4 regions of the Bradyrhizobium sp. USDA3516 genome follow, and region 2 is predicted to be linked to each of the others. Evidence: predicted binding sites of a transcription regulator. Region 2 holds the regulator's gene; each other region holds the start of a gene.
The links. Region 2 encodes PhoB, which activates phosphate uptake and scavenging genes when phosphate is short. Its sites were predicted from a motif close to TGTCATNNANCTGTCAT; they were not measured.

Region 1: a site for PhoB is predicted at 2,589-2,605, ahead of AC24YW_RS05380 (inorganic phosphate transporter). Genes of this name have one in related genera too.
Region 3: a site for PhoB is predicted at 3,692-3,708, ahead of AC24YW_RS06140 (YdcH family protein). Genes of this name have one in related genera too.
Region 4: a site for PhoB is predicted at 5,802-5,818, ahead of AC24YW_RS02095 (DUF47 domain-containing protein). Genes of this name have one in related genera too.

What each region holds. Positions count from the first base shown of each region.
Region 1 is NZ_JBYGYN010000001.1:1,119,970-1,127,342, reverse strand. Features, by position in the region: gene AC24YW_RS05385 (M20 aminoacylase family protein) at 1-714, shown strand, start outside; gene AC24YW_RS05380 (inorganic phosphate transporter) at 912-2,540, opposite strand; gene AC24YW_RS05375 (UdgX family uracil-DNA binding protein) at 2,658-4,100, opposite strand; gene AC24YW_RS05370 (putative DNA modification/repair radical SAM protein) at 4,100-5,335, opposite strand; gene AC24YW_RS05365 (ImuA family protein) at 5,497-6,285, shown strand; gene AC24YW_RS05360 (Y-family DNA polymerase) at 6,182-7,373, shown strand, end outside.
Region 2 is NZ_JBYGYN010000002.1:855,590-862,962, forward strand. Features, by position in the region: gene apaG (Co2+/Mg2+ efflux protein ApaG) at 1-317, shown strand, start outside; gene AC24YW_RS09915 (Hsp33 family molecular chaperone) at 550-1,557, opposite strand; gene argF (ornithine carbamoyltransferase) at 1,736-2,671, opposite strand; gene AC24YW_RS09925 (acetylornithine transaminase) at 2,671-3,879, opposite strand; gene AC24YW_RS09930 (GcrA family cell cycle regulator) at 4,338-4,850, shown strand; gene phoB (phosphate regulon transcriptional regulator PhoB) at 5,107-5,814, opposite strand; gene phoU (phosphate signaling complex protein PhoU) at 5,837-6,553, opposite strand; gene pstB (phosphate ABC transporter ATP-binding protein PstB) at 6,565-7,373, opposite strand, start outside.
Region 3 is NZ_JBYGYN010000002.1:50,329-57,701, reverse strand. Features, by position in the region: gene aqpZ (aquaporin Z) at 1-151, shown strand, start outside; gene AC24YW_RS06170 (5-(carboxyamino)imidazole ribonucleotide synthase) at 194-1,300, opposite strand; gene purE (5-(carboxyamino)imidazole ribonucleotide mutase) at 1,297-1,785, opposite strand; gene AC24YW_RS06160 (GGDEF domain-containing protein) at 1,928-2,632, shown strand; gene AC24YW_RS06155 (hypothetical protein) at 2,647-2,898, opposite strand; gene AC24YW_RS06150 (hypothetical protein) at 2,920-3,138, opposite strand; gene AC24YW_RS06145 (YdcH family protein) at 3,259-3,465, opposite strand; gene AC24YW_RS06140 (YdcH family protein) at 3,797-3,979, shown strand; gene AC24YW_RS06135 (NAD(P)/FAD-dependent oxidoreductase) at 4,126-5,250, opposite strand; gene AC24YW_RS06130 (sensor domain-containing protein) at 5,453-7,373, shown strand, end outside.
Region 4 is NZ_JBYGYN010000001.1:385,487-392,859, forward strand. Features, by position in the region: gene AC24YW_RS02065 (class I adenylate-forming enzyme family protein) at 1-415, opposite strand, end outside; gene AC24YW_RS02070 (NnrU family protein) at 489-1,073, opposite strand; gene AC24YW_RS02075 (hypothetical protein) at 1,192-1,770, opposite strand; gene AC24YW_RS02080 (peptide chain release factor 3) at 1,984-3,606, opposite strand; gene sugE (quaternary ammonium compound efflux SMR transporter SugE) at 3,795-4,109, shown strand; gene AC24YW_RS02090 (anion permease) at 4,102-5,106, opposite strand; gene AC24YW_RS02095 (DUF47 domain-containing protein) at 5,116-5,760, opposite strand; gene AC24YW_RS02100 (branched-chain amino acid ABC transporter permease) at 5,916-6,884, opposite strand; gene AC24YW_RS02105 (branched-chain amino acid ABC transporter permease) at 6,887-7,373, opposite strand, start outside.

The DNA.
Region 1 (7,373 bases), on a different contig from region 2:
CTGATGGAACGCTTCGGCATCGAGCAGGTCTACGGCATGCACAACGGCCCGGGCATCCCGGTCGGCTCGTTCGCGATCCGGCCGGGCCCCATCATGGCGGCGACCGACGAGGTCGACATCATGATCGAGGGCGTCGGCGGCCATGCCGCGCGGCCGCACAAATGCGTCGATTCCGTGCTGGTCGGCGCGCAGGTGATCACGGCCCTGCAGTCGATCGTCTCGCGCAGCGTCGATCCCCTGGAATCGGCGGTCGTATCGATTTGCGAATTCCACGCCGGCAACGCCCGCAACGTCATCCCGCAGACCGCGACGCTGAGAGGCACCATCCGCACGCTGTCGCCTGACGTGCGCAAGCTGGTCGAGAAGCGCGTGCATGAGGTCGTGGCGGGCGTGGCGCAGATCACCGGCGCCAAGATCGACTTGCACTACAAGCGCAATTATCCGGTCGTGAACAATCATGCGGCGGAGACCGAAGTGGCACGGCGCATCGCCACGCAGGTTGCGGGCGAGGCCCATGTCCACGACATGGCGCCGCTGATGGGCGGCGAGGATTTCGCCTACATGCTCGAAGCGCGGCCCGGCGCCTTCATCTTCTGCGGCAACGGCGACAGCGCCGGCCTGCATCACCCCGCCTACAATTTCAACGACGAGGCGATCGTCTACGGCACGTCCTATTGGGTGAAGCTGGTCGAGGAGCAGCTCGCGGCGTCGTAAGGGCGGTGCTTCACTTACCTCGCCCCGCTTGCGGGGAGAGGTCGGAATGCGCGCGTCGCGCGGATTCCGGGTGAGGGGACTCTCGGCGAGTGCCCCTCTCACCGTGATCGCCGAAGCAGCCCCTCACCCTAACCCTCTCAGCGCGAGCGAAGCTGGTCGCGGCCCCGTAAGAACGGGAGGGGGAGAAAGCAGCACCTTCAGAACATCTGCGAGAAGATCACGTAGAGCGTGGCCGACAGCATGATTGCGCAGGGCAGCGTCAGCACCCAGGCCATCAGCAGGTTGCGGATCGTCGACCATTGCAGACCCGAACCGTTCGCCGCCATGGTGCCGGCGACGCCAGACGACAGCACATGCGTGGTTGAGACCGGCAGGCCGAACACGTCGGCGGCGCCGATCGTGCCGGCGGCGACGAGCTCCGCGGACGCCCCTTGCGCGTAGGTGAGATGGCTCTTGCCGATCTTCTCGCCGACCGTGATGACGATGCGCCTCCAGCCGATCATGGTGCCGAGGCCGAGTGCGATCGCGACCGCGATCTTCACCCAGTTGGGGATGAACTTGGTGGCGGCGTCGAGCGATCCCTTGTAGGCGTTCAGGACTGCGATCTCCTCTTTGTTGAGATCGTTCTCCTTATCCTTCATCAGGAAGCGGATCGCTTCCGAGGTCATGTACATGTCGTTGCGGGTGTTGCCGACGGCTTCCGCAGGCAGCTTGTTCAGCGTGCCGTATTTGGCGACCTGATCACCGACCTCCTTCACCAGCACGGCGAGCGAGGGATAGGTGCCCTCGTTGATGTGGCGCAGCGTGATGTACTGCGTCACGGCGGGGCGGGGATCGCCGATGATGCTGTGGCCGGCGCCCTTGGCCGAGATCACCTTGGCGGCGGCATCGGAGGTCTTCTGGAACTGGACGACCTGCGATTCCGGCAGCGCGCGGTTGAGCGCATAGGCCGTCGGCACGGTGCCGATCAGGATCAGCATGATCAGGCCCATGCCCTTCTGGCCGTCGTTCGAGCCGTGTGCGAAGCTGACGCCGGTGCAGGTCGCGATCAAGATGCCACGGATCCACAGCGGCGGCGGCTTGTTGCCTTCCGGCGCGGAATAGAGCGCCGGGTTGCGCACGATGAACTTGAGCAGGAGCAACAGCGTGGCGGCACAGATGAAGCCGAACAGGGGCGACAGCAGCAGCGCGTAGCCGATCTCGGTCGCCTTGGTCCAGTCCACGCCCGAGGTGCCGTCGCGGCCGCGCATGACGGCGTTGGCGACGCCGACGCCGATGATCGATCCGATCAGCGTGTGCGAGGAAGAGGCGGGCAGGCCGAAGAACCAGGTGCCGAGGTTCCACAGAATCGCGGCGATCAACAGCGCGAACACCATGGCGAAGCCGGCGCTGGAACCCACCTGGAGGATCAGTTCGACCGGCAGTAGCGAGACGATGCCGAAGGCGACCGCGCCGGAGGACAAGAGCACGCCGAGGAAGTTGAAGAAGCCCGACCACATCACCGCGACCTCGGCCGGCAGCGAATGGGTGTAGATCACCGTCGCCACCGCATTGGCGGTGTCATGGAAGCCGTTGACGAATTCGAAGCCGAGCGCGATCAGGAGCGCGATGAAGAGGAGGATGTAGGGCAGATAGGTCGTCACCCGCGCGCCGGTGGCATTGACGTCGACATAGATGCTGTAGGCGACGAACAGCAGGCCCCCGGCGAGCACGCCGAAGAACAGGATCATCGTCAGCGGGTTGAAGCCCTTGTCGAGATTCGGCCGTGAGGCCGGCTGGATCGGTGCGGGATCTGCTACTGCGCGGTCGAATGCAACGTCTGTCATGTCGGGACGCCCCTTAACTTTCGGTCGAGGGCATTGTCCGCGATGGATTTGAAGGCTGCATGACAACCAAGGCGCGAAAGCGCCTTGCCTGCCAGTATGTCGATGTCCTGCCAGTGCTCAGGCGGCCCGTGCGGCCTTCTTCTGCAGGCCGGCAGCGATCTTCAGATCATCGACAAAGCGTCGATACTCCAGCACCTTGGCTTCGGGATCCGGCAGCCGCAGCAGATAGGACGGATGCACCGTCACGAGCGCTTTGCGCCCGTCGGGAAGATCGATCAACCGGCCGCGGTTCTTGCCGATGGGAGTGATCTTGCCGAACACGCTTTGTGCGGCGGTGGCGCCCATCGCCACGATGAGTTCCGGCTGGATTGTCGAAACTTCCCGCTCATACCACTGCCGGCACGCCCGGATCTCGGGTGTGTTCGGCTTCTGGTGCAGGCGGATCTTTCCGCGCGGCACGAATTTGAAATGCTTCACCGCGTTGGTGACATAGACCTTCTTGCGGTCGACGCCGGCCTCCTCCAGCGCGCGATCGAGCATTTGCCCGGCCGGGCCGACGAAGGGATGGCCGGCGAGGTCTTCCTTGTCGCCGGGCTGCTCGCCGACCAGCATGATGTTGGCATTCTCAGGCCCTTCGCCGAACACGGTCTGTGTCGCGTCCTTGTAGAGATGGCAGGCGCGGCAATGCGCGGCCTCCTCGCGGAGCGCTTCGAGATCGTCGGCAGCTGGCTTGCGTTTCATCGGAGCCTCCGGCCGCTTCTGAGGCTTGTGCGGATCGGTTGCGGCATTGGCGATCATGGCGCCGGTCATGCGCTCGGCGTCCTCGATCAAGGGCTTAATGATCGAAGCCTCGGGCAGGTTCCTCCAATATTTCTTCGGCATCTCGGCCTGCATCGCCTTCACCTTGAGCCGGGCCGGATTGAAGATGCTGGCATAGTAGCGCCGCCAGGTTTCCTCCAGCCGGTCTTCGCCCGGCGCCTCGCTCTTGCTGACGCCCGGCGTGAAGGAGAGCGCATGGCCGTCCCAATGCGCGCAGAGGTCCGGCGTCAGGATCGACCAGGGCATGTCGGCGAAGCGCTTGGCGAAGAACGGCGCGGCGAGCTCGACGACGTGATGCTCCGGCTCGAACCAGGCGACGTAGTGCGCCTGGCGTTCCCGGCCGATCTCGCGGAAGCGCACGAAGGCATGCATCTTGTGCTCGTCGCGATAGACCGCTTTCGCCATGGCCGTGACAAGCGCGACATCGGGGTCGGTCGCAACCTCGAGGAGATCGTGATTGTCCTTCAGCCGGAACAGCAGGCGAAAGAGGATCGCAAAGCGTTCGTCATCGCGATGCAGGATCGCCGCCTTGGCGAGCTCGACGAATTTGCCTGGTACGTTGAAGGTACCGTCGTTCACCTCGAGGATCGGAGACGGCAAGGACGGTGCGAACAGCTCGGCTTCGCGGCCCTGTACGGTCCAGGTGACGTCGCCGGGCGGCACGTGATGGAGCACGAGGCTGCGCGCGGCCTTGCGCCAGCCGTCGAAGTCGGTTTCGGTGTCGAGCATGATGTACTGCATCAGAAGCCAAATCCCAGTTGCGTTGCCTTGGGCTTGAACCGTTCGATCAGCCCGGCTGCATCGAGACGATGCGGTGAGGGACGGTGATCGCTGAGGACGATGAACGGCAGCGCCTTGTTGCGGGGCACATGCAGCCGCGCGAGATCGGCGAGGCGGATCGTGGTGGTGCGCCGCGTCGCGAGGATGCGTTCGACCGTCCTGGTGCCGAAGCCCGGCACGCGCAAAAGCTCCTCGCGGCTGGCGCGGTTGACGTCGAGCGGGAAGCGGTCGCGGTGGCGCAGCGCCCAGGCCAGCTTGGGATCGATGTCGAGCGGCAGCATCGCACTGTCGTCGACGATCTCGCCGACGTCGAAGCCGTAGAACCGCATCAGCCAGTCGGCCTGGTAGAGCCGGTGCTCGCGCAGCAGCGGCGGCGCCCGCAGGGGCAGGGCGCGGCTGGCATCAGGGATCGGGCTGAACGCGGAGTAATAGACGCGCCGCAGGCGGTAGGCGCCGTAGAGATTGGCGCTGGTGTGGAGAATGGTGTGATCGGAGGCGCTATCTGCGCCGACGATCATCTGCGTGCTCTGGCCGGCCGGCGCAAAGCGCTGCGGCTTGGCCTTTGTTTGCGTTGTGCGGTTCTCCTCGGCCTCGTCCAGCTTGAGCCGCAGCCGGCCCATGGTGCGGCGGATCGCGCGCACGTCCTTCTCCGGCGCGAATTGCTGCAGACTGGTCTCCTCAGGCATCTCGATGTTGATCGAAAGACGGTCGGCATATTTGCCGGCCTCCACGATCAGCGCGTCGTCGGCCTCGGGAATGGTCTTCAAATGGATGTAGCCGCGGAAATGATGCTCCTCGCGCAGCTTTCGCGCGACGCTCACCACTTGCTCCATGGTGTAGTCGGGGCTGCGGATGATGCCGGAGGAGAGAAACAGGCCCTCGATATAGTTGCGCCGGTAGAAGTCGAGCGTGAGCTTGACCACTTCGTCGATGGTGAAGCGGGCGCGGGCTACGTTCGAGGAGGCGCGGTTGACGCAATAGAGGCAATCGTAATTGCAGGCGTTGGTCAGCAGCACCTTGAGCAGCGAGATGCAGCGTCCGTCCGGCGCGTAGGAATGGCAGATGCCCATGCCCGGCGCGGTCGAGCCCATGCCCTTGCCGTCGCTGGAATCCCGCTTCTCGGTGCCGCTGGAGGCGCAGGATGCGTCGTATTTGGCGGCGTCCGCCAGAATCTCCAGCTTGCGTTGTACGTCCATGTTTGATCTCTTTGATTCCGCTCATGAATCTTTGGATGCGCCAATTCGATTGACTCTGTCGGCGCCGTTAGCTTTATATTAGAACATATCATGAACAAATGAGCCAGCTGCTGGTTCTCTTTTTGAGAGCCATCGGCAATCACCTCTGAGGAGCGGCGAGCATGAGCGGCGCACGTATGAGCGCGCTTGCGACCTTGCGTAGCCAGATCGAGCGCATCGAGACGGCGGAAGTCGTGCATCCGCACGATCGCATCGCGCTCGGCCATGGCGCGGCCGACGCCGCGCTGAAGGGCGGGCTCGCGCGCGCGGCGATCCACGAGGTGTTTTGCGAAGGGCGTCAGGGCGCGGCCGCGACGGGCTTTGTCATGGGCCTTGCGGGACGCGTGAGCGCACGCCGGCCGCTATTGTGGGTGCGGCAGGATTTTTCGGAGCGCGAAACCGGCGCGCTGTCGATGAGCGGGCTATCCGAGCTCGGCCTCGATCCGCGCCGTGTGGTGATGGTGCGCGCCGCCAATGTCGAGAGCGCGCTGCGCACCTCGGCCGACGCGCTTGCCTGCGATGCGCTCGGCGCCGTCGTGCTCGAGCTCTGGGGCGAGACCAGGCAGTTCGATCCGGTAGCAAGCCGCAAGCTGACGCTGGCCGCGCAAGGCTCGGGCGTCACCGGCCTCTTGCTGCGGATGGCCGCGCAGCCGCTGCCCTCGACCGCGGAGACCAGGTGGATGCTGCGTGCGGCGCATTCGCCGCCGGGCTCGGTGTGGAATGCCTGGGGCGCGCCGGTGTTCGATGCCGAGCTCTTGCGCAATCGTCATGGCCCATGCGGCCGGTGGATCATGGAATGGAATTGTGATGAGTGCCAGTTCAGTGAACCCTCGACGTATCCTCAGCCTGTGGCTGCCGCGCCTGCCCATCGACAGGATCCAGCGGTTCGTTGGCAGCGCCGGGCTGGGTAAAACCAATCCTGAGCCCGATATCGTCGTCATCAAGGACAACAATGCGCTGGTGATCCATGCGCTGGACGAGGCCGCCGAGCGCCTCGGCCTGTATATCGGCCAGCCGCTCGCCAATGCGCGGGCGATGTGCCCGGACTTGCGTGTGTTCGACGCCGATACCGTGGCCGATGCGAAGACGCTCAGCGATATCGCCGATTGGTGCGACCGCTTCACGCCGCTGGTGGCGCTCGATCCGCCGCACGGGCTGTTCCTGGATATCACCGGCTGTGCGCATCTGTTCGGCGGCGAGGCCACATTGTTGCGGACATTGGTCCGCGCATTGGGCCGCCAAGGCTTTGCCGTCAGCGCGGCGATCGCGGGCACCTCGATCTGCGCCCGCACGCTGACGCGGCAGGTAGCCGGCTCCATCGTGGCCGATGGCGGCGAGGCGGAAGCGATCAGGTCGTTTCCGGTCTCCGCGCTCGGCGCGGGTGAAGCCATCACCACCGGCCTGCGCCGCGCCGGGCTGAAGACCATCGGCGACGTCGCCTCGCGCAGCGCCTCCGAGATCACGGCGCGGTTCGGTGCGCGCTTCTCCACGCTGCTCGCCCATGCGCTGGGGCAGGGCGATACGCCGATCAGCCCGCGCAAACCGCTGCCCGACTATATCGTGGAAAAACGCTTTGCCGAGCCGATCGCGACCGACACCATGATCGCGATGACGCTGTCGCGGCTGGCCGACACGTTGATCGCGTCCATGGAGAAGCAGGGCAAAGGCGCGCGGCGGCTTGAAGCGGCGTTCTTCCGCACCGACGGTGTGGTGCGTATGATTACGGTCGAGACCGGACGTCCGGTAACGCGAAGCGCCGTGGTCGACCGCTTGTTCCGCGAGCGGCTCGATGCACTCGCCGATCCCCTCGATCCCGGCTTCGGCTTCGACATGGTGCGATTGTCGGCCAGCCGCACCGAGATCGTGGTGCAGGAGCAGCGCGATCTCGATGCCCATGTCCACGACAATGACGAGCTCGCCGCGCTGATCGACCGCATCGCCGCGCGCATCGGCGGCAAGCGTGTCGTCGTGCACCTGCCGCAGGATACCCATATCCCCG
Region 2 (7,373 bases):
GCTCGCGCTTCTTCTGGTCCTACACCATCGTCATCACCAATTCGGGCGAGGAGACCGTGCAGCTCAAGACGCGGCACTGGATCATCACCGATGCCTCCGGCCGCCAGCAGGAGGTGAAGGGCGAAGGCGTGGTCGGCGAGCAGCCGATCCTGGCCCCCGGCGAGCGCTTCGAATACACCTCCGGCGTGCCGCTCGCGACCGCCTCGGGCTTCATGACCGGCCGCTACCAGATGGTCAGCGAAACCGGCGAGCGCTTCGAGATCGACGTGCCGACGTTTTCGCTGGACAGCCCCGACAGCAAGCGGGTGTTGAATTAGCGGAGCCGGGCGCGGGTCGTAGGGTGGGCAAAGGCGCAAAGCGCCGTGCCCACGATCCCTTCCGAATTCGGCGACGAATGGTGGGCACGCTTCGCTTTACCCACCCTACAATGTCGGAGATCTTGGCCCGCTTCCTCCACATCGTCATCGCGAGCGCAGCGAAGCAATCCAGACTGCCACCGCGGAGAGACTCTGGATTGCTTCGCTGCGCTCGCAATGACGAAGGATAGGCTTACGCGTCCTCGGCGCCCGCCTCGTGCGGCGTGAACTGGTACACCGACGAGCAGAACTCGCAGGTGACGACGACCTTGTCGTCCTTGACCATGGCGGCGCGGTCGTCGTGCGAGAAGCTCTTGAGCATGGCGGCCACCGCATCGCGCGAGCAGGAGCACCGCGCCTCGAGCGCCTGCGGATTGAACACGCGCACGCCGCGCTCGTGGAAGAGGCGGTAGAGCAGCCGCTCGCCGGAGAGCTCGGGATCGATCAGCTCGACGTCTTCGACCGTCTCGATCAGCGAGCGTGCCTCGACCCAGGCATCGTCTTCCGTGATGCTGTGCACCTCGGTACCATCAGGCGCATCGCCGGGATGCAAGTCCGCTTGCCGCGCGCGCTCCGGCGCCTTCGGCAGAAATTGCATCAGCATGCCGCCGGCGCGCCAGCGATGCTTGCCGCCGTCGCTCGAGCGCCACTCCTCGCCGACCGCCAGGCGCACGCGCGTCGGGATCTGCTCGGAGCGCAGGAAATATTCGTGGGCGGCGTCTTCCAGGCTGCCGCCGTCGAGCGCAACCAGGCCCTGGTAGCGGCTCATGTCGGGGCCCTGGTCGATGGTCATGGCGAGATGGCCGCGGCCGAGCAGCGTGCCGGAATCCTTCGCCGTGCCCAGGCGCGCGGCGTCGAAGCGCGCATAGGCACGCAGGCGGTCCGGGGCCTTGTAGTCGACCACCAGGAACGACACCGGGCCGTCGGTCTGGGCCTGAAGAATGAAGCGGCCCTCGAATTTCAGGGCCGAGCCGAGCAGCGTCGTCAGCACGATGGCCTCGCCGAGCAGCTTGCCCACGGCTGCGGGATAATCGTGCTTGGTGAGGATGTCGTCGAGCGCAGGACCAAGCCGCACCAGGCGCCCGCGCACGTCGAGCGCGTCAACCTCGTAAGGCAGCACGGCGTCATCGATCGGAACCGATGATGGCGCGCGAACCGGGCCTTCAGGCCCGGTCTTCATGTCAGGAGATTGGGAAACCATGGCGCATTATCTGGGGTCGGTGGACGGAAATGGAAGGGCGCTGGGTGGTGCGTTCCGGATGCAGGTGGGTTCTGAGAAGCCACCTCAAGATCGAGGTCGTCCCGGATCGGCGCGCACTTGTGGCGCGCTTGTCCGGGACGACAGTCGTTTTGACGCGGCAGCCGGGCCGCCAGCGCGGCTACTTCACCGCGTCGAAGCACCAGGCCAAAATGCCCTTCTGCGCGTGCAGGCGGTTTTCGGCCTCGTCGAACACGACGGATTGCGGGCCGTCGATCACCTCATCGGTGACTTCCTCGCCGCGATGGGCCGGCAGGCAATGCATGAACAATGCGTCCGCCTTGGCCAGCGACATCAGCTTGCCGTTGACCTGGTAGGGCTTCAGCACATTGTGGCGGTGCTCGCCCTCCTTGTCGCCCATCGACACCCAGGTGTCGGTGACGACGCAATCGGCGCCGCGCACGGCGGCCTCAGGATCGGTGCCGAGCACGATCGGCGCGCCCGTCGCCTTGATCCAGTCGCGCATGGCCTTTTTCGGTGCGAGCTCCGGCGGCGTTGCGACATTGAGCTGGAATTTGAAGCGCTCGGCGGCATGGGCCCAGGACGCCAGCACGTTGTTGTCGTCGCCGGTCCAGGCCACCGTCTTGCCCTCGATCGGGCCGCGATGCTCCTCATAGGTCATGAGGTCGGCCATCACCTGGCAGGGATGCGAACGCCGCGTCAGGCCGTTGATGACGGGCACGGTGGCGTTGGCCGCGAGCTCCAGCAGCGCATCGTGATTGAGGATGCGGATCATGATGGCATCGACATAGCGCGACAGCACCCGCGCGGTGTCGGCGATGGTCTCGCCGCGGCCGAGCTGCATCTCGGCGCCGGTGAGCATGATCGCCTCGCCGCCGAGCTGGCGCATGCCGACGTCGAACGAGACGCGGGTGCGGGTCGAGGGACGCTCGAAGATCATCGCCAGCGTCTTGCCTTCGAGCGGCCTGACCGGCTGCTGCGCCTTCTGCTTCGCCTTCATGGCGGAAGAGGCGGCGAGCATGCTCTTGAGCTCCGACAGCGGCAGCTCGTTGATGTCCAGGAAATGCTTGGGAGCTTTGTTGGGCGTCGTGCTCATCAGCTTGCCGCCCGCTTGGTCTGGCTGGAGGAGATCGCAGTGCAGGCGCGCTCTAACCGGCCGACGCTGTCCTCGATCTCCGCTTCGGTGACGATCAAAGGCGGCAGGAAGCGCACGACATTGTCGCCGGCCCCGACGGTGAGCAGCTTTTCGGCGCGCAGCGCCGCGACGAGATCGCCCGAGGGCACCACGGCCTTGATGCCGATCAGGAGGCCCTCGCCGCGCACCTCGCTGACGACATCGGGATGACGATCGATTACCGAGGCGAGCTTCTGCTTGAGCAGCAGCGACATCTTCTGCACGTGGTCGAAGAAGCCGGGCTTGAGCATGACGTCGAGCACAGCGTTGGCGGCCGAGATCGCGAGCGGATTGCCGCCGAAGGTCGAGCCGTGCGAGCCAGGGCCCATGCCTTCTGCCGCGTCCGCGGTCGCCAGCACCGCGCCGATCGGGAAGCCGCCGCCGAGCGCCTTGGCGAGCGACATCACGTCCGGTGTGACGCCGGTGCGCTTGTAGGCAAAGAGCTCGCCGGTGCGGCCCATGCCGGTCTGCACCTCGTCGAAGGCGAGCAACAGGCCGCGCTCGTTGCAGAGTTCGCGCAGCGCCCTCAAGAAGGCGTGAGGTGCGGCACGAACGCCACCCTCGCCCTGGATCGGCTCGATGAGAATGCCGGCGGTGTGCGGGCCGATCGCTTTCTTCACGGCATCGAGGTCGCCATGCGGCACCTGATCGAAGCCGTCCATCGGCGGACCGAAGCCCTCGAGATATTTCGCAGACCCGGTGGCGGCGAGCGTCGCCAGCGTGCGGCCATGGAAGGCACCCTCGAAGGTGATCATGCGGTAACGTTCCGGATGCCCCTTCGAGAAATGATGGTGGCGCACCAGCTTGATCACGCCCTCCAGCGCCTCGGCGCCGGAATTGCAGAAGAACACGAAGTCCGCGAAGCTCTCGTTGCAGAGGCGGCTCGCGAGCTTCTCGCCGTCAGGGCTCTGGAACAGGTTCGACATGTGCCAGAGCTTGGTCGCCTGCTCCTGCAACGCCTTGACGAGCGCGGGATGGGCGTGGCCGAGCGCATTCACCGCCACGCCCGAGGTGAAATCGAGATAGCGCTCGCCATTGGTCGCGATCAGCCAGCAGCCTTCGCCGCGCTCGAAACCGAGGTCGGCCCTGGCGAAAACGGGGAGCAAATGCGGCGCTGCGCTGTTAGTCATGACGTCACTTAAATGTTGCGGACCGTGTGAGACATGCATTGGGCAACGCACCATCGACCGGCCCCGGAAAACGAAACGTGCCGCCTTTTAAGGGCGGCACGTGTCACTATCTTATGCCTGGCAAGACGGGTGTCAATGCCGCCCGGAAAGCCTCGCGAAACACTGATTCCGTAGTCTTGCGGTGCCGATTTTGCGGGTTTTTCACCACGGAACATGTGGAAGCGAGTCGGCGGACTCTTGCGCGGGAGTCACGCCATATTGTAGCGTTTGGGCTGTCAGATACGACATCTCGTGCAGCAGTTCTGATCCCAGAAGTCCTCATGTACCGGCGTAAACGTTCGGGCGTCTTGAGCGCGCCCGGCGAGCCTTAAGGGATTCTGACGGCACGGGTTTTTCAAGGCTAAGCATTCGCTGCGAAGCCCCCAGGATGGCTGGCGCGCAGCGAGGGAAAGGGTGCAATGACGGTTTTGACCTGGTCCGATGATCGCGTCGAGCAGCTGAAGAAGCTCTGGGAGGCCGGACTTTCGGCCAGCCAGATCGCAGCGGAGCTCGGCAATGTGACCCGCAATGCCGTGATCGGCAAGGTGCACCGGCTCGGCCTGTCCGGCCGCGCCAAGAGCCCTTCATCGGCAGCGCCGCGGCCGCGCAAGGCACGGCCCGCACAGCACATGATGCGGGTGACCCGCCCCGTCGCGCGCGGCAACACCGCGCTGGCGCAGGCCTTCGAGGTCGAGTTGGAAGCCGAGCCGGTGACCTACGACAACGTGGTGCCGATGAGCCAGCGGCTGTCGCTGCTGGAATTGAACGAGGCGACCTGCCACTGGCCGGTCGGTGATCCCTCGAGCCCGGATTTCTTCTTCTGCGGCGGCAAGGCGCTCTCAGGCCTGCCCTACTGCGCCCAGCATTCGCGCGTGGCCTATCAGCCCGCAGCGGACCGCCGTCGCGCAGCCCCGAAGCCGGGCACGCGGTGAGTTTGTTGATCTAGCTGATCGCAGCCGTCACACGTTGACGGCTCCACCAACTCGGTGTCATCCCCGCGCACGCGGGGATCATTACCACAGGGCGCAATTGTTGCGCGAGATGGTCACTCCGAGTCTTCGCCAAACGAGGTGCTGTGGTCGATCGCGACGAGCGCTCGCGCTGAGATCCCGGGTTTGCGCTCCGCGCGCCACGGGATGACGGCCGGGATCGTAGCGGTAGTCCGCCAAATCCCCCGGCCTCCAAATCTTACGTCTGCTCAGCCTTCGCGAAGCGATCGTCCAGCGCGTAGCCGGCGCCGCGCACGGTGCGGATCGGGTCCTGCTCGCGGCCGAGATTGAGCAGCTTGCGCAAACGGCCGATATGGACGTCGACGGTGCGCTCGTCGATGTAGATGTCGCGGCCCCAGACGCTGTCGAGCAGCTGCTCACGCGAGAATACGCGGCCGGGATGCTCCAGGAAGAACTCCAGCAGACGATATTCCGTCGGGCCGAGATCGATCGGCCGGCCCGAGCGCGCCACGCGGCGCTTGTCGCGGTCGAGCTCGATGTCGCCATAGGCGAGCACGGTGGCGAGGCGCTCGGGGCTCGCGCGCCTGAGCAGGCCCTTCACACGCGCGAGCAGCTCCGGCACCGAGAACGGCTTGACGATGTAATCATCCGCGCCGGTGGCAAGCCCACGTACCCTCTCGCTCTCCTCGCCGCGCGCGGTGAGCATGATGATCGGCAGCTGCTTGGTCTCGGGGCGGGTCCGAAGCCGCCGGCACAGCTCGATGCCCGACAGGCCCGGCAGCATCCAGTCGAGCACGATCAGATCGGGAATGTGCTCCTTGAGGCGGGTGTCGGCGTCATCGCCGCGCATCACCGTCTCGACGTCATAGCCGTCGCCTTCGAGGTTGTAGCGAAGAAGCTCGGTGAGAGCTTCCTCGTCCTCAACCACCATAATGCGTGCGCCCATGTGGTCGTAGCTCCTTAAGTCGTCAGGTATTCGGCACCGTCGTGGCGAAGGTCGTCATGTCGCCCTTCGGCCGCTTGTCGGTGATCGCCTGGCCCTCGATCATGTAGAACACGGTCTCGGCGATGTTGGTGGCGTGGTCGCCGATCCGCTCGATGTTCTTGGCACAGAACATCAGGTGGATGCAGAACGAGATGTTGCGCGGATCCTCCATCATGTAGGTGAGGAGCTCGCGGAACAGCGAGGTGCAGATGGCGTCGACTTCCTCGTCGCCCTTCCACACCGCCATCGCCGCCGGCAGGTCGTGCGCGGCGTAGGCATCCAGCACGCTCTTGACCTGCTGCTGCACGAGGTCGGTCATGTGCTCCAGGCCGCGGAACAGCTTGAGCGGATGGAAATCCGTCTCCAGCGCCGCGACGCGCTTGCCCATGTTCTTGGCGAGATCGCCGATGCGCTCGAGATCGGTCGCAACGCGCATGGCGCCGACGATCTCGCGCAGGTCGACGGCCATCGGCTGGCGGCGGGCGATGGTGAGCACGGCGCGCTCCTCGATGCGCTTCTGCAGCGCGTCGAGCTCGCCGTCGGTGGTGACGACGCGCTGGCCGAGCGCGACGTCGCGACGGATCAGCGCGTCGACGGAATCGACGATCATGCGCTCGGCGATGCCGCCCATCTCGGCGACCAGGCGGGTGAGCTCCTGAAGGTCGCTGTCGAAGGCCTTTACGGTATGTTCAGAACCCATGTTCCGTCTCCTCAGCCGAACCGGCCGGTGATGTAATCCTGCGTGCGCCGATCGCTCGGCGACGTGAAGATCTTGCTGGTGTCGTCGAACTCGATCAACTCGCCGAGATACATGAAGGCGGTCTTGTCGGAGACGCGCGCCGCCTGCTGCATGTTGTGGGTCACGATCGCGATCGTGTAGTTCTCGGACAGTTCCTGGATCAGCTCCTCGACCTTGGCGGTCGAGATCGGGTCGAGCGCCGAGCAAGGCTCGTCGAACAGGATCACCTCGGGCCGCACCGCGACGGTGCGGGCGATGCAGAGGCGCTGCTGCTGGCCGCCGGAGAGCGACAGGCCGGAGGCATTGAGCTTGTCCTTGACCTCGTTCCACAGCGCGCCGCCGCGCAGCGCCTTCTCGACGCGGCCGTCCATCTCGGACTTGGAGATCTTCTCGTAGAGACGAATGCCGAAGGCGATGTTCTCGTAGATCGTCATCGGGAACGGCGTCGGCTTCTGGAACACCATGCCGACCCGGGCGCGGAGCAGGTTGAGATCGAGCTTGGGGTCGAGGATGTTGGTATGGTCGAGCAACAGCTGACCGTCTGCGCGCTGGCCCGGATAGAGGTCGTACATCCGGTTGAAGATGCGCAGCAGGGTGGACTTGCCGCAGCCGGACGGGCCGATGAACGCCGTGACGCGGTTGGTGCCGAGCGTCAGGTTGATGTTCTTCAGCGCGTGGTGGTCACCGTAGTAGAAGTTGAGGTTGCGCGCCGTGACCTTGGCGGGCGCCTCGGGCAGGGGTTGCGAGCCGGGATGAACGGTCGGTGCGCTGACGGAAACAG
Region 3 (7,373 bases), 810 kb from region 2:
CGGCCCGGCGCTGTTCGTCGGCGGCTGGGCGCTGTCGCAGCTCTGGCTGTTCTGGGTCGCGCCGCTGATCGGCGGTGCGCTCGGCGGGGTGATCTATCGCTGGCTCAGCGAGGAGCCGACCGGCGTCGTCGCCGGCGCAAAGACGGCGTAGTCACAATCACCCGGCGGGATTGCAGCCTTTGCTGCGATCCCGTCACTTGTCCCGGGGCGGCCTGACTTCCGTCACGTGGCCCATCTTGCGGCCGGGGCGCGGCGCGCCCTTGCCGTAGATGTGCACGGTCGCGCCCGGCACGCTCATCCACTTTTCATAATCGTTGATCTCGTCGCCGATCAGGTTGGTCAAGGTGACGATTTCGCCGTGGCGCACCGGCTTGCCGAGCGGCCAGCCGGCGATGGCGCGGATGTGCTGCTCGAACTGCGAGACGGAGGCGCCGTCGAGCGTCCAGTGCCCGGAATTGTGCACGCGCGGCGCGATCTCGTTGACCAGCACCTTCGGTCCGGTGCCGTTGCTCAGCACGAACATTTCGACCGCGAGCACGCCGACATAGTCGAGCGCGCTTGCGATTTTGCTCGCGATGCTGCGCGCCTCCTCGGCGAGCGAGTCAGGGATCGGCGCGGGCGCACGCGATATCTTCAGGATGTGGTCGCGGTGCTCGTTCTCGGTGACGTCGAAGCACTCGACCTCGCCCGTGGCCGCGCGTGCGGCGATCACGGAGATCTCGCGCTCATAGGGCACGAAAGCCTCCAGGATCGCCGATTTGGTGGCGAGGCTGGTCCACACCTTCGCGACGTCGTCGCCCTCGCGGATGATGGCCTGGCCCTTGCCGTCATAGCCGAAGCGGCGGGTTTTCAGCACCGCCGGAAGGCCGATCCTGGTGATCGCCTCGCGCAGCGAGGAGACGGAGGTGACGTCGGCATAGGCGGCAACGCCGATCCCGAGCTTCGTCACGAAATCCTTCTCGGCGAGCCGGTCCTGGGTGGTCTCGAGGATCTTGCGGTTGGGCAGCACCGGGCGGCGCGCGTCCAACACCAGCGCCGCTGCCGCCGGGACGTTCTCGAATTCGTAGGTGATGACGTCGACATCGTGGGCGAACAATTCGAGCGCCTCGACGTCGGCATATTCGGCGCAGGTCGCGTTCAGCACGACGTCGAAAGCGGGCGAATCCGGATCTGGCGAGAACACCTGGCAGCGCAGGCCGAGCCGCGCCGCGGCCATGGCCAGCATCCGGCCCAATTGTCCCCCGCCGAGGATTCCGATGGTGTCACCGGGCTTCAGCTTCACACGCCTTGTGTCCGTCACGCCTTGTCCTCCGGCCGCTCGGCGACCGCTTCGGTCTGGGCCTTGCGCCAGGCGGCGAGGCGATCCGACAGGGCCGGGTCGGACAATGCCAGCACGGCGGCTGCCAGCAGCGCGGCATTGATCGCGCCGGCCTTGCCGATGGCGAGGGTGCCGACCGGGATGCCCGCGGGCATCTGGACGATCGAATAGAGCGAATCGACGCCCTTGAGCGTCTTGGATTCGACGGGAACGCCGAAGACGGGGAGTTCCGTCAGGGCCGCCGCCATGCCGGGCAGATGGGCCGCGCCGCCGGCGCCGGCGATGATGACCTTGTGGCCTGCGGCCTTGGCGGCCTTGGCGAATGCGAATAGCCGGTCGGGCGTGCGGTGGGCCGAGACGATGCGGCTGTCTGAGGCAATGCCGAGCGCGTCAAGCGTGTCGGCGGCGTGCCGCATCGTGTCCCAGTCCGACTGGCTTCCCATGATGATGGCGATCGGCGCGGTCATGACGTCAATTGTGCCCAGAAAAACAGAGAGATAGGCCAGATTAACGATTCCGGCCGGCGGCTCGCAAGGCGGTGGCAAGGAGAAGGGAATCCACTATCCTGTCTTGGTGAATCCCCGCAAGCCTTCATTGAGCAGGATGCCCATGAAGAAACCAAAAAGGGCGGGCCCTGCGAAGGCCGGAAAGGGCCGGAACATGAGAGCCGGCCGATCCAATGCCGTTTCGAGCGCGGCCAAACCGGCCTTGCGCAGCGCGCCGGCTGCCGATGACAGCAAGGCGATCATCCGCGGCCTCAGGAGCAAGCTCAAGGCAGCCCTGCTGCGGATCGCGGAGCTCGAGGCGGCCGCCGACACCGATTTTCTGCTCGAGATCCCCAACCGGCGCGGTTTCGAGCGCGAGCTCGCGCGCGCCATCGCCTATATGAAGCGCTACCGCGCCAGCGGGGCGCTGATCGTGCTCGACGTCGATCGGTTGAAGCCGATCAACGATTCCTTCGGTCATGCCGCCGGCGATGAGGTGCTCAAGGCCATCGTCGCCACGTTGATGCGACAGGTCCGCGCCTCCGACGTGATCGGCCGCCTCGGCGGCGACGAGTTCGCGCTGCTGCTCTGGAATCTCAGTGAGACCGATGCCAAGGCGAAAGCCGCGGCCTTGGAGCAGGCGATCGACGAATTGTCATTCGTTTTTCGCGGCCAGCACGTGACCGCGGGCGCCTCGGCCGGCGTCGCGCTGCTCGGTCCGCAATCCGCTGCAGGCCGCGCCTTGGAGGAGGCGGATTCCGCCATGTATGTGCGCAAGGCGAGCCGCCGGCACGAGCCGCGGATCAGGCTGGTCGGCGGCGAGCGCTAGTCTGGCGAGCGCTACTAGAGGGTGGCGAGATCTTCCGGCACGTTGCCGAACTTGCGCAGCAGCGTCGCGTCGCCGAATTCGCCGGTCATGGGGTCGCCGGTGCGGCTGAACGCGACCGCGCCGATATGTCCGGCGCCGCGCGCCAGCATCTCTGCGCGTCGCAGCGCCGCCGTCGAGGACTGACATTCCTCTGCCGCGCCTGCCACGGGTGATCCGTCGTCATCGATCAAGAAGGGCATTGCAACGTAATAGGTCACATCCGACATGGCGTTGCTCCAATGCTGATATCAGGCGGCGCTGCTCTTGCTCCGCATCTGGCTGCGCGAGGTCTCCGGAATGCAGCCGGCGGAAATCGCCGCCTGCAATTCCTCCAGCTCGGCTTCCAGATATTCGTTGGCCATGATCAGCGCCTTGATGGTGCTGCGCAGATTGCCGTCGCACATCGCGATCGCCTGATCGCAGGCCTGTTCATAATGGCTGTTGTCGAGAAGGGCGGTTGCCGACATCTGCGTTGTCTCCTCGTGGCTCGTGCTCGGGCGTTCTCAGAGGTGTGGGGGCGTGCGGGAATGTTCCTCTTTTGTTCTAGTCGAGTCAAGCGGATTCATCCGGCGGGCGCCGGCACATATTCAGGCGATGATGTCGGGGGTAATCTGGTCTTCGATGAACGCGATGCGGTCGCGCAACAACAGCTTGCGCTTCTTTAGCCGCTGTAACCGCAACAGGTCGGGGGCGGGCGATTGATGCAAGGCATCGATCGCCGCATCGAGATCTCGGTGTTCCTGCTGCAACCGGGTGAGCTCGGCTTCGAGCTCACGCTCATCTTCATTGGTCATGTCTGCGGTGGCCGAAAACCGATAGGCGTGAGATCTGGGCTGTGGATGCCCTGTGGAAATTATCGTCCTTGCGCCGCGTGATCGCAAGCGATCTGCGCTCCCTCGTCGCCGATCTCCCGCAACATATTTTCTGCAAGGAGCTGCGGCGGTGCGCCGGCGCATTGATATCATGGATTTTTCCGGCGTGGTTCCTTAGTCACGCTTCGTTACATATGAATTTTCAAAAATGACGCTGCGACGACGGATACCCCATCGACAGGACGAATCGGTGATGTAGACTTGGTCGTCCGGATCGAATCCTAAAGGTTCAACCCTACCGAGGAGGTTTCGAATGACAATTCAGGCACATCTCGTTGAATTGGAACGGAAGCACAAACTTCTCGAAAACGAATTGCACGAAGCTCTCGTGCACCTTTCAACAGACGACCTGCAAATTGTTGAGTTGAAGCGCCGGAAGTTGATGGTCAAGGACCAGATCGAGCGTCTGAAGCACTCTGGCGACACGCTCCACTAGTAACCCCCGTGACAGTGTAGAGTTGATCACATCCTTCACGCGGGGATGAGAGCATTCGCGCTCATCCCTGCTGCAAGGTGTGCACCGTGCAACACGTTTGCGCGGCGCTTACTCTTGCTTGGACCGGTGGTTCTCGACGCGCACACTTATCCGCTTCTCGAAACGCTCTCGATGTCTGCGAGCTCGGCGACGTGATCGGCGATCGCGAGCGAGGACGTCAGTCCCGGCGATTCGATGCCGAACAGATTGATCAGGCCTGGAACGCCGTGATCGCCCGGGCCCTGCATCAAGAAATCCTGCGTGGCCACGGCCGGCGGCACGATCTTCGGGCGGATGCCGGAATAGCTCGGCATCAGCGCGCCGTCGGGCAGCGTCGGCCAGTATTTGCGGATCGCGGGATAGAAGCGCTCGGCGCGTGAAGGATCGACCTCGTAGTCGATCGTCTCGATCCATTCGACGTCAGGCCCGAAGCGCGCCTGTCCTGCCATGTCCAGCGTCAAGTGCACCCCGAGGCCGCCGGGCTCTGGCACCGGATAGATCAGGCGCGAGAACGGCGCCTTGGCGTTGCAGCTGAAGTAGTTTCCCTTGGCGAGATAGGCCGGCGGAATCCGGTCCAGCGGCATGCCGTCGATGCTGCGCGCCACATGAGTTGCCGACAGCCCAGCGGCGTTGACGAGGAGGCTGCATTGCAGCGTCATCGGTGCCTCGCCGCCGGCATCGATCTCGATGAAGCCCGCCACCGCCTTGGCGCGGATCAGCGGGGTGTGAAACGCGAAAGCCGCGCCGGCGTCCTCGGCTTCGCCGCGCAGCGAGAGCATGTAGGCGTGGCTGTCGATGATGCCCGTCGACGGGGACAGCAGCGCGGCGTCGCAGGCGAGCGCCGGCTCCAGCGCGCGTGCGGCCTCGCCCGAGAGCAGCTGCATGTCGAGCACGCCGTTGGCCTCGGCATGCGCCTTGATCGATTGCAGCTTCTCGGTCTCCTTCGGGCTGGTCGCGACGATCAGCTTGCCGCAATTCTTGTGCGGAATGCCGCGCTCGGCGCAGTAGCGGTAGAGCGCGTGCTTGCCGGCCACGCACATGCGCGCCATCCAGCTCCCGGCCCGGTAGTAGATGCCGGCATGGATCACCTCGCTGTTGCGCGAGGAGGTGACGGTGCCGATCGCCTCGGCTTCCTCGAGCACGATCACCTCGCGCCCCGCCTGGGCGAGCTTCCGGGCCACCGCGAGCCCGACCACGCCGGCTCCGATGACGACGCAATCGACCCTATCCATGGTTGAGCGGGATGCCGGTTGGGAGCACCGGTGGCGCATGGCCCGGGAGCGGCGGCGCAGGTGGGGCTTCCGTTAAGAAGGCGTTTATCATGTCAGGGCAATTGCCGTATTTCACTTCACATTATTCTGTTGTGCGCACAGGCGTTTACCCGATCCAAACCCGCGAGGCCAGACAATCCGACGTTGAAATCTCGGGTGGCTGATGGCTGAGAAGAACTGGCACGTGGGCGGCACGCTTTCGATTGCTGTGCAGGCCCTGCTATGCCTGGCCGGCACGGGCGCGCCCGCGCGCGCCTTTGCGGCATCGGACAGCCTTGCCGTTCCGGGCGATCTCACCAGGCTTGATCCCGGCGTGATCTGGGAAACCCTGATCGCTGGCATCGTGGTCTGCTCGTTCCTCGCCGCGATCGGGCTGTGGATCCATTCCTCACTGCGCCGGTCCAGGCGTTTGCAGCTGCGGCGCAACGCCTTCATCTCTTCCGCCATGAACAATCTCAACCAGGGCGTGGTGATGACGGATGCACAGCGCCGCGTCATCTTCTGCAACGACCGCTATCTCGAGATCTATGGCCTGACGCGATCCGACCTCCGACCCAACATGACCGGCTACGACATCCTGAGGCTGCGCCGCGAACGCGGAGTGCTCGGCGTCACCGATGACGAATTCTACCAGAAGGCGGCAAGCGCCAATGGCCTGATCACGGAGCTGCCCGACGGCCGGGCCATCCTGGTGAAATATTTCGTGCTGCCGAACGGCGGCTCGGTGGCGACTCATCTCGACGTCACCGAGCAGCGCAGGCTGTCGCAACAGCTCGCCTCCACCAAGCAATTCCTGGAGACGGTGCTGGACAACGTACCGGCGTGTGTCGCCGCCAAGAACATCGAAGACGGCCGCTATATCTTCGCGAATACGGCCTATGAGCGCTTCTGGGGCTTCTCGCGGGATCACGTCGTCGGCAAGAATGCACGCGAGCTGTTCGTGCCCGTCTCGGCCGCCAGCATCGAGGCGACCGATCGTGCCGCGCTCGATTCGCCGGACGGTCAATTCCGCAATGAATTCGAGGTCGAGCGTGGTGGAGAGCGGCGCATGGTCGCCTCGATCCGCATCGCAGTTCGTAACGAAGCCAACAAGCCCGGATTTCTGCTGCTGGTGTTCGAGGACATCACCGACCGCCGCTCGCTGTCGCAGGAGCTGGAGAGCACCAAGAAGTTCCTCGAGCTCGTGGTCGACAACATCCCGGTTGCGTTGATCGTGGAGCAGGTCAAGGACGGCCGCTATCTGCTCGCCAACCGCAGCGCGGAGACGATCCTCAACCGCAGGCGCGAGGAAGCCACCGGCCTGACCGCGTCCGACATCTTCAACGCCAAGGAAGCCAAGCTGATCGTCGCGCGCGACGAGGCCGCGATCAGGAAGCGCGGGATGATCACGGAGGAGCATCCGATCTCCACCAAGGACGGCCTGCGGCTGTTCCTCACCCGCCGCGCCACCGTGGTCAATGGTGCCGGCGAGCCGCAATATCTGATCAAGACCCACGAGGACGTCACCGACCGCCGGCAGACCGAGTCGCGCATGGCGCACATGGCCTATCACGACGGCCTCACCGATCTGCCGAATCGCGCCGCCTTCCTGCAGGCGCTGACCCAGATGATCGAGGCTTGCGAGGGCACCGGCGAGGAGTTCGCCGTGCTCTGCGTCGACCTCGACGGCCTCAAAGAGGTCAACGACGTCTTCGGCCATGCGCTCGGCGACAAGCTCCTGATCGAGGTCGCCCATCGGCTCCAGGATTCCGCACGCGGCGGCGTGGTGGCGCGCCTGTCCGGGGACGAGTTCGGCCTGATCATCGACGGCAAGCAGCCCGAGGCCGGCCTCGCGCTGGCGCGGCAGATCGGCGAAGCGGTCGCGAAGGACTTTCAGATCGACGGCCGGCCGGTCCGCGCCGGCATCACCACGGGCATGTCGGTCTTCCCCCACAACGGCACCGACGGCGCTTCGCTGCTGGCCAATGCCGGCGCGGCGCTGTTCCGCGCCAAGCAGAAGTCGCGCGGCACGATCAGCCTCTACCAGCCCGAGATGGACCAGCAGATCCGCGACCGCCGCGTGCTGCACCAGGACCTCTCCATGG
Region 4 (7,373 bases), on a different contig from region 2:
CGGCGAGCGCGGCCTCGTGGATCAGGATCTTCGCGCCGCAATCGGCGAGCACATAGGCGATCTCCGGCTTCTGCTGGCGCGTGCTGAGCAGCACCGTGACGAGACCCTCATGCGCGGCGGCGAACAGCAGCAGCGGGAATTCGATGCGATTGCCGAGCAGGATGGCGACGCGATCGCCGGGCCGCAATCCAAGCTTGCGAAATCCCGCAGCGATCCGCGCGGCCCGCTCCATTGCTTGCCGCCAGCTCAGGCGGACATTGCCGCAGATCAACGCTTCGCCATCGGCATTGCGGCCGCGCGCCTCCGCGATCATCGCCCAGAGGCTCGACGGGCGATCGCAGAATGCCGGCACCACCCGATCGCCAAAACGCGCCTCGCGCCGCATCGGCGGGATCTGAGATTGCGACCAGTCCATCGGCACGCCCTCGGCTTGTTGCTCTTGTTCTCTTCCCGGCATGGAGAGGCGAGTGTCGTCTTGTGCTGACCGGCTAGACCCCGATCACGGGCACACCGATCACCACCGGATGGAACGCGAACGCCAGGGCCAGATAGGCGACCACGCCGACCGCGACCGCGATCAGATCGTTGCTGACGCCGCCGACCGGAATCGGCGGGGCACCAGCGTCAGTGCGAGCTTTGAGCGAGATGCGGTCATAGACCGCCCAGGCGAGGAACGAGCCGAACAGGACGATGGAGCCGAGATCGCCATTGGCGAGCAGGTGCGCGGCGGCCCACAGCTTGACGCCGGTCAGCATCGGGTGCTTCAGCGTCGCATAGATGCGGCCGCGCAGGTAGGACGCAACCACCAGGATAACAGCCGGCAGCATCAACGCGAGCGTAATGTGCTTCATCGCCTTCGGCGGATACCAGACGTCGATCCAGCCGGAGCTGCGGTAATGGGCATAGCCCCAGATGATCAGCGCGAGCCCCGCGAGCGAGACCGCCGAATAGAGGAGCTTGTAGGTCCCCTCGCCCAGCTTCGCGATCGCCTGCGCGCGTGCCTCTCGTTTGGTTGTGAAAATATGGGACGCGAAAAACAGCACCAGCCCCAGGATCATGACCAGCAGACCCACGACATCCTCCCCGCAAAGCAGCCCCCGCCACTGAGGTATCATCGATCGGCCGCGGGTCGCAACTCTCTCCCCTCATGGTGAGGAGCGCGCTCCTCAGGATCAGGGGTGAGAGCATCGTCTACTTGCCGAGCTCCCTGTTATCGACATAGCGGATCGCGATCGGGCGCCCCGCCAAGGCCCCACCGAGGCCACTCGTGAACTTCAGCGGCAGGCAGGCCTTCAGCGACGAATTGATCGCGTCGAGATAGGTGGTTCGGATGTCCGCCGGCACGCCCGCGGTCGCAAATGTCAGACGCGGCGGACCGATCAGGCCGCCGTTCTTGTTGAAGCTGAAACGCACCGAGATCTGCATGCCCGCGCGCGCATGGTCGGATGGCGGCGACCAGCAGCTGCGCAGCGCGGCGAACAAGTCGCCGATCGTGTCGAGATCGTGATCGGGCTTCTGGTATTTGGCGCGGTCGGCCTCGGCGGGCACGCTCTCGATCGTGAGCTGGAGGTTCTGGCCGTAAGGATAGTCGATCTCGGGGATGCAGGGGCCGGGCTCGAGCGGGCTGCAATAGGACGGCGTGCAGGGCTCGCCGTCGAGCACGCTGCAAGGCTCGTGCGCGAACGGGATCGGGTTGATCTGGCGCGGCCGCGCGTCGGCGGCGATCGTTGGGATCGTCAGCAGGATCAGAACGAGAATGTAGCGCCACATGATGCGAACGTGGCATCGCGGACGAACACGTCAAGTCCACGTGCGTTCAAATGCTCGCGTTCAACCTCCGGTGTCGTCGCCCGGCTCGACCGGGCGACCAGTACTCCGAGACGGTAGTGGCTGAATCGATGGGCTGCGGCGTACTGGATTCCCCGCCTTCGCGGGGAATGACAGCGGTGGTGTGGCCGCGCAGGGTAAGCGCAACGCTCGCTCCTACCCCTTCTTCTTGACGTCCTTGACGTTGCTGAACTCGATGCCCTCGGCGCGCTCCCGGGTGTAGCCGAGGTAGAACTCGTTGCGGGCGAGATAGACGGGATCGCCGTCGACGTCGTCGGCAATGCTCGAATTGTTGGCAGCGATGAAGCTGTCGAGCTTCTTGCGGTCCTCGGAGGACACCCAGCGCGCCAGCTGGAACTCGCTGACCTCGAATTCGACCGGCAGCGAGTATTCCGCCTCGAGCCGCGCCTTGAGCACGTCGAGCTGCAGCGCGCCGACCACGCCGACCAGCGCCGGGGCGCCGTCGCGCGGGCGGAACACCTGCACCACGCCCTCTTCCGACATCTGCTGCAGCGCTTCCTTCAGCTTCTTCGCCTTCATCGCGTCGGTAAGACGGACGCGGCGGACGATTTCCGGCGCAAAGCTCGGCACGCCGACGAAGTTGAAATCCTCGCCCTCGGTCAGCGTATCGCCGATGCGCAGCGTGCCGTGGTTGGGAATGCCGACGACGTCGCCGGCGAAGGCTTCGTCCGCGACCGAGCGGTCCTGCGCGAAGAAGAATTGCGGGCTCGACAGCGGCATGCTCTTGCCGGTGCGCACGAGCTTGGCCTTCATGCCGCGGCTGAGCTTGCCCGAGCAGAGGCGCGCGAACGCGATGCGGTCGCGGTGGTTGGGATCCATGTTGGCCTGGATCTTGAACACGAAGGCGCTCATCCTGGGATCGGTGGCCTCGACCTTGCGCTGGTCGCTGTCCTGCGCGCGCGGCTCGGGCGCGAACTTGCCGAGGCCCTCCAGGAGGTCGCCGACGCCGAAATTGCGCAGCGCGCTGCCGAAATAGACCGGCGTCAGATGTCCCTCGCGGAACGCGTCCAGCTCGAACGGCTTCGACGCCTCGGTGACGAGCTCGAGCTCGTCCTTCACGGTGGAGACGTCGAGATTGGCGTTGAGCTTGGCCAATTCCTCGATCGCGATCTGCTGCGCCGCGCCGGTCTTGGCGCCGCCGCCTTCGAGCAGGCGCACGCCGCCATTGACGACGTCATAGGTGCCGAGGAAGTCGCGGCCGCGGCCGACCGGCCAGGTCATCGGCGTGGTGTCGAGCGCCAGCGTCTTCTCGATCTCGTCGAGCAGCTCGAACACGTCGCGGCTCTCGCGGTCCATCTTGTTGATGAAGGTGATGATCGGGATGTCGCGCAGACGGCAAACCTCGAACAGCTTGCGGGTGCGCGCCTCGATGCCCTTGGCCGCGTCGATCACCATCACGGCGGAATCGACCGCCGTCAGCGTGCGATAGGTATCTTCGGAAAAGTCCTCGTGGCCCGGCGTGTCCAGCAGATTGAAGACGAGGCCTTCGAACTCGAAGGTCATCACCGAGGTCACCACCGAGATGCCGCGCTCGCGCTCGATCTTCATCCAGTCAGATCGGGTATTGCGCCGCTCGCCCTTGGCCTTGACCTGGCCGGCGAGGTTGATGGCGCCGCCGAACAGCAGCAGCTTTTCGGTCAGCGTGGTCTTGCCGGCGTCGGGATGGGAGATGATCGCAAAGGTCCGCCGCCGCGCCACCTCGGCGGCAAGCGGGGAACGGGCCGGCGATTCGGCTGTGGTGGTGGCGATGTCGGACATGGCGGGAGCGTGTGGCAGGGAAAACGGGCCTGATCAAGCCTCATTTGGTGATTGCGGATGCTTCCGGCCAGCCCCATATCGGCGCTTGGATATATCAGTCTTGGACATCAGACCTGGGTGAGGACGGCCTCCCCTGCCCATCAGCACCTCAGCCGCGGGGACGCCCCTGCCTTGAATGGAGGGTCGTCATGGCCTGGAGCATCCTGTTCGTCGCCGGTCTTCTCGAAATCACCTGGGCCATCGGCCTGAAATACACCGAGGGTTTCAGCAAGCTTGTTCCGTCGGCGGTCACCCTGGCGGCCATGGCGGGCAGCGTCATCCTGCTCGGATTTGCATTGAAATCATTGCCCGTCGGAACCGCCTATGCGGTCTGGACCGGCATCGGCGCGGTCGGCACCGCAACGCTCGGCATCATCCTGTTCGGCGAGCCGGCGACGGCCTTCCGCCTCGCCAGCATCGGCCTGATCGTCGCCGGCATCATCGGACTGAAGCTCGTCACCTGACGAGCTGGACCACCCACCAGGTCAGCGCGGCCACAATGGCCGAGGCCGGGATCGTGATCACCCAGGCATAGACGATCGAGCTGGCGACGTTCCAGCGCACGGCCGAGACGCGGCGGGCGGCGCCGACGCCGACGATGGCGCCGGTGATGGTGTGGGTGGTCGAGACGGGAACCCCGAGATAGGTCGCCATGAACAGGGTCACCGCGCCTCCCGTCTCGGCGCAAAAGCCCTGCATCGGGGTCAATTTCGTGATGCGCAGGCCCATGGTGCGGACGATGCGCCAGCCGCCCATCAGCGTGCCCAGCGCCATCGCCGCCTGGCAGGACAGCACCACCCAGAACGGAACCGAGAACTCGCTGCCGAGATGGCCCTGCGAATAGAGCAGCACCGCGATGATGCCCATGGTCTTCTGCGCGTCGTTGCCGCCATGGCCGAGCGAATAGAGCGAGGCGGAGGCGAATTGCAGGATGCGGAAGGCGCGGTCGACCGCGAACGGCGTCGAGCGCACCGAGGCCCAGGACACGATCGCAACCAGTGCCATTGCGAGCAGGAAGCCGACCAGCGGCGACAGCACGATCGCCAGCACGGTCTTCGACAACCCGCTCCACACCGCGGCCGAGATCCCTGCCTTGGCCAGGCCGCCGCCGACGAGCCCGCCGATCAGCGCATGCGAGGAGGACGACGGGATGCCGAGCGCCCAGGTCACGAGATTCCAGACGATGGCGCCAATGAGGGCTGCGAAGATCACCTGGGCGTCGACGACTGCGGGATCGATGATGCCGGTGCCGATGGTCTGGGCGACGTGCAGCCCGAACACCAGGAAGGCGATGAAATTGAAGAACGCGGCCCAGAACACCGCGAATTGCGGCCGCAGCACGCGGGTCGAGACGATGGTCGCGATCGAATTGGCGGCGTCGTGCAGGCCGTTCAGGAAATCGAACAGCAGCGCGACGGCGATCAAGCCGACCAGGACGGGAAGACCCAACGCGGCATCCACGGCGAGGTCCTACACTTGCTCGATAACGATGCTGTTGATTTCGTTCGCGACGTCATCGAAGCGGTCGGCCACCTTCTCGAGATGGTCGTAGATCTCGACCCCGACGATGAAATCCATCGCATTGCCGTCGCGATGCTTGAGGAACAGCTCCTTCAGGCCGATGTCGTGGAGATCGTCGACCCGCCCCTCGAGCTTGCCGAGCTCCTCCGTGATCGCGGTCAGCATGGCGACGTTCTTGCCGATCTCCTGCATCAGCGGCAGCGCACGGCCGACCAGATTGGCGCATTCGATCAAGAGGCCGCCGATCTCGCGCATCGGCGGCTCGAAACTGCGCACCTCAAACAGCATCACGGCCTTGGCCGTCTGCTGCATCTGGTCGATGGCATCGTCCAGCGACGTGATCAGGTTCTTGATGTCGCCGCGGTCGAACGGGGTGATGAAGGTGCGGCGTACCGCCGTCAGCACCTCACGGGTGATGTTGTCGGCGTCGTTCTCGAACTGGTTGACGCGCTGGCAATAGACCGGCGTCTCCTCACCCCCGTTGAGCATGCCCTGCAGCGCGACTGCGCCCTGGATCACGGTCTGGGCATGCCGGTCGAACAGGTCGAAGAACCGCTCTTCCCTGGGCAGGAACGCACGAAACCATCGCATCATGGGGTAGGCTACCGGTTGGAAATGGTCAGGCCCGTGAGGGCTGTCATAAACCTGTCATAAACCATTTTCGATCCGCACGCGTGTCGCCTCACGCCCGCGGAGCCGGGTCATCCACCGCTTTCATGCATCAATGAAATTGATGCAATATCAGTTACTTAGAGCGAGCGTCGGAAGTAATGCGCGATTTCGCCGACGACGCCGCGGCGGAAAGTGAGCACGCAGACCACGAAGATCGCGCCCTGGATCACCGTCACCCATTGGCCGAAGCCCGCCAGATATTGCTGCATGGCGATGATCACGAAGGCGCCGACCACGGGACCGAAAACGGTGCCGAGCCCGCCGACCAGCGTCATCAGCACGACCTCGCCCGACATCGTCCAGTGCACGTCGGTCAGCGAGGCGTTCTGCGCCACGAACACCTTCAGCGCACCGGCAAAGCCGGCCAGCGTGCCCGACAGCACGAAGGCCAGGAACTTGTACTGGTCGGTGCGGTAGCCGAGCGAGATCGCGCGCGGCTCGTTCTCGCGGATCGCCTTTAGGACTTCGCCGAACGGCGAGTTGATGATGCGGAAGATCAGGAGGAAGCCGGCGAGGAAGCCGACCAGCACGACATAGTACAGCACCGTCGGCTTGGACAGATCGAGCACGCCGAACATGCGTCCCTGCGGGATGCCCTGGATGCCGTCCTCACCATGGGTGAACGGGGCCTGGAGATAGATGAAGTACAGGAGCTGCGACAGCGCCAGCGTGATCATCGAGAAATAGATGCCCTGGCGGCGGATCGAGATGTAGCCGGTGACGATCGAGAGCACGAACGCCGCGGCGACGCCGACGAGAATGCCGAGCTCCGGCGGCAGCGCCCAGACCTTCAGCGCATGCGCGCTGCAATAGCCGGCCGTGCCCAGGAACATCGCGTGGCCGAACGACAGCAAGCCGCCATAGCCGACCAGCAGATTGAAGGCGCAGGCGAGCAGCGCAAAGCACAGCGCCTGCATCACGAAGAAGGGGTAGACGCCGGTGAACGGCACCGCTGCGAGCAGCAGCGCCATCACTGCGAACACGATCATCTCGTCGCGCATCGCGCGCGGCGTCACAGGAAGCGTGTCGTCCGTCAGGGTTGTCATCTTTAGGCCGCCCTTCCCGTCAATCCCGTCGGCTTCACCAGCAGCACCAGCACCATCAGCACGAACACGACGGTGTTGGAGGCCTCGGGGTAGAAATACTTGGTCAGGCCCTCGATCACGCCGAGCGCGAAGCCGGTGATTATGGAGCCCATGATCGAGCCCATGCCGCCGATCACCACCACCGCGAACACGACGATGATGAGGTCGGCGCCCATCAGCGGCCGCACCTGGTTGATCGGCGCCGAGAGCACGCCGGCGAGCGCGGCAAGGCCGACGCCGAGACCGTAAGTGAGCGTGATCATGCGCGGCACGTTGATGCCGAAGGCGCGCACCAGCGTCGGATTTTCGGTGGCGGCGCGCAGGTAGGCGCCGAGCTGCGTCTTCTCGATCAGGAACCAGGTCGCAAGGCACACCGCCAGCGAGAACACGACGACCCAGCCGCGGTAGATCGGCAGGAACATGAAGCCGAGATTCATGCCGCCCCTGAGC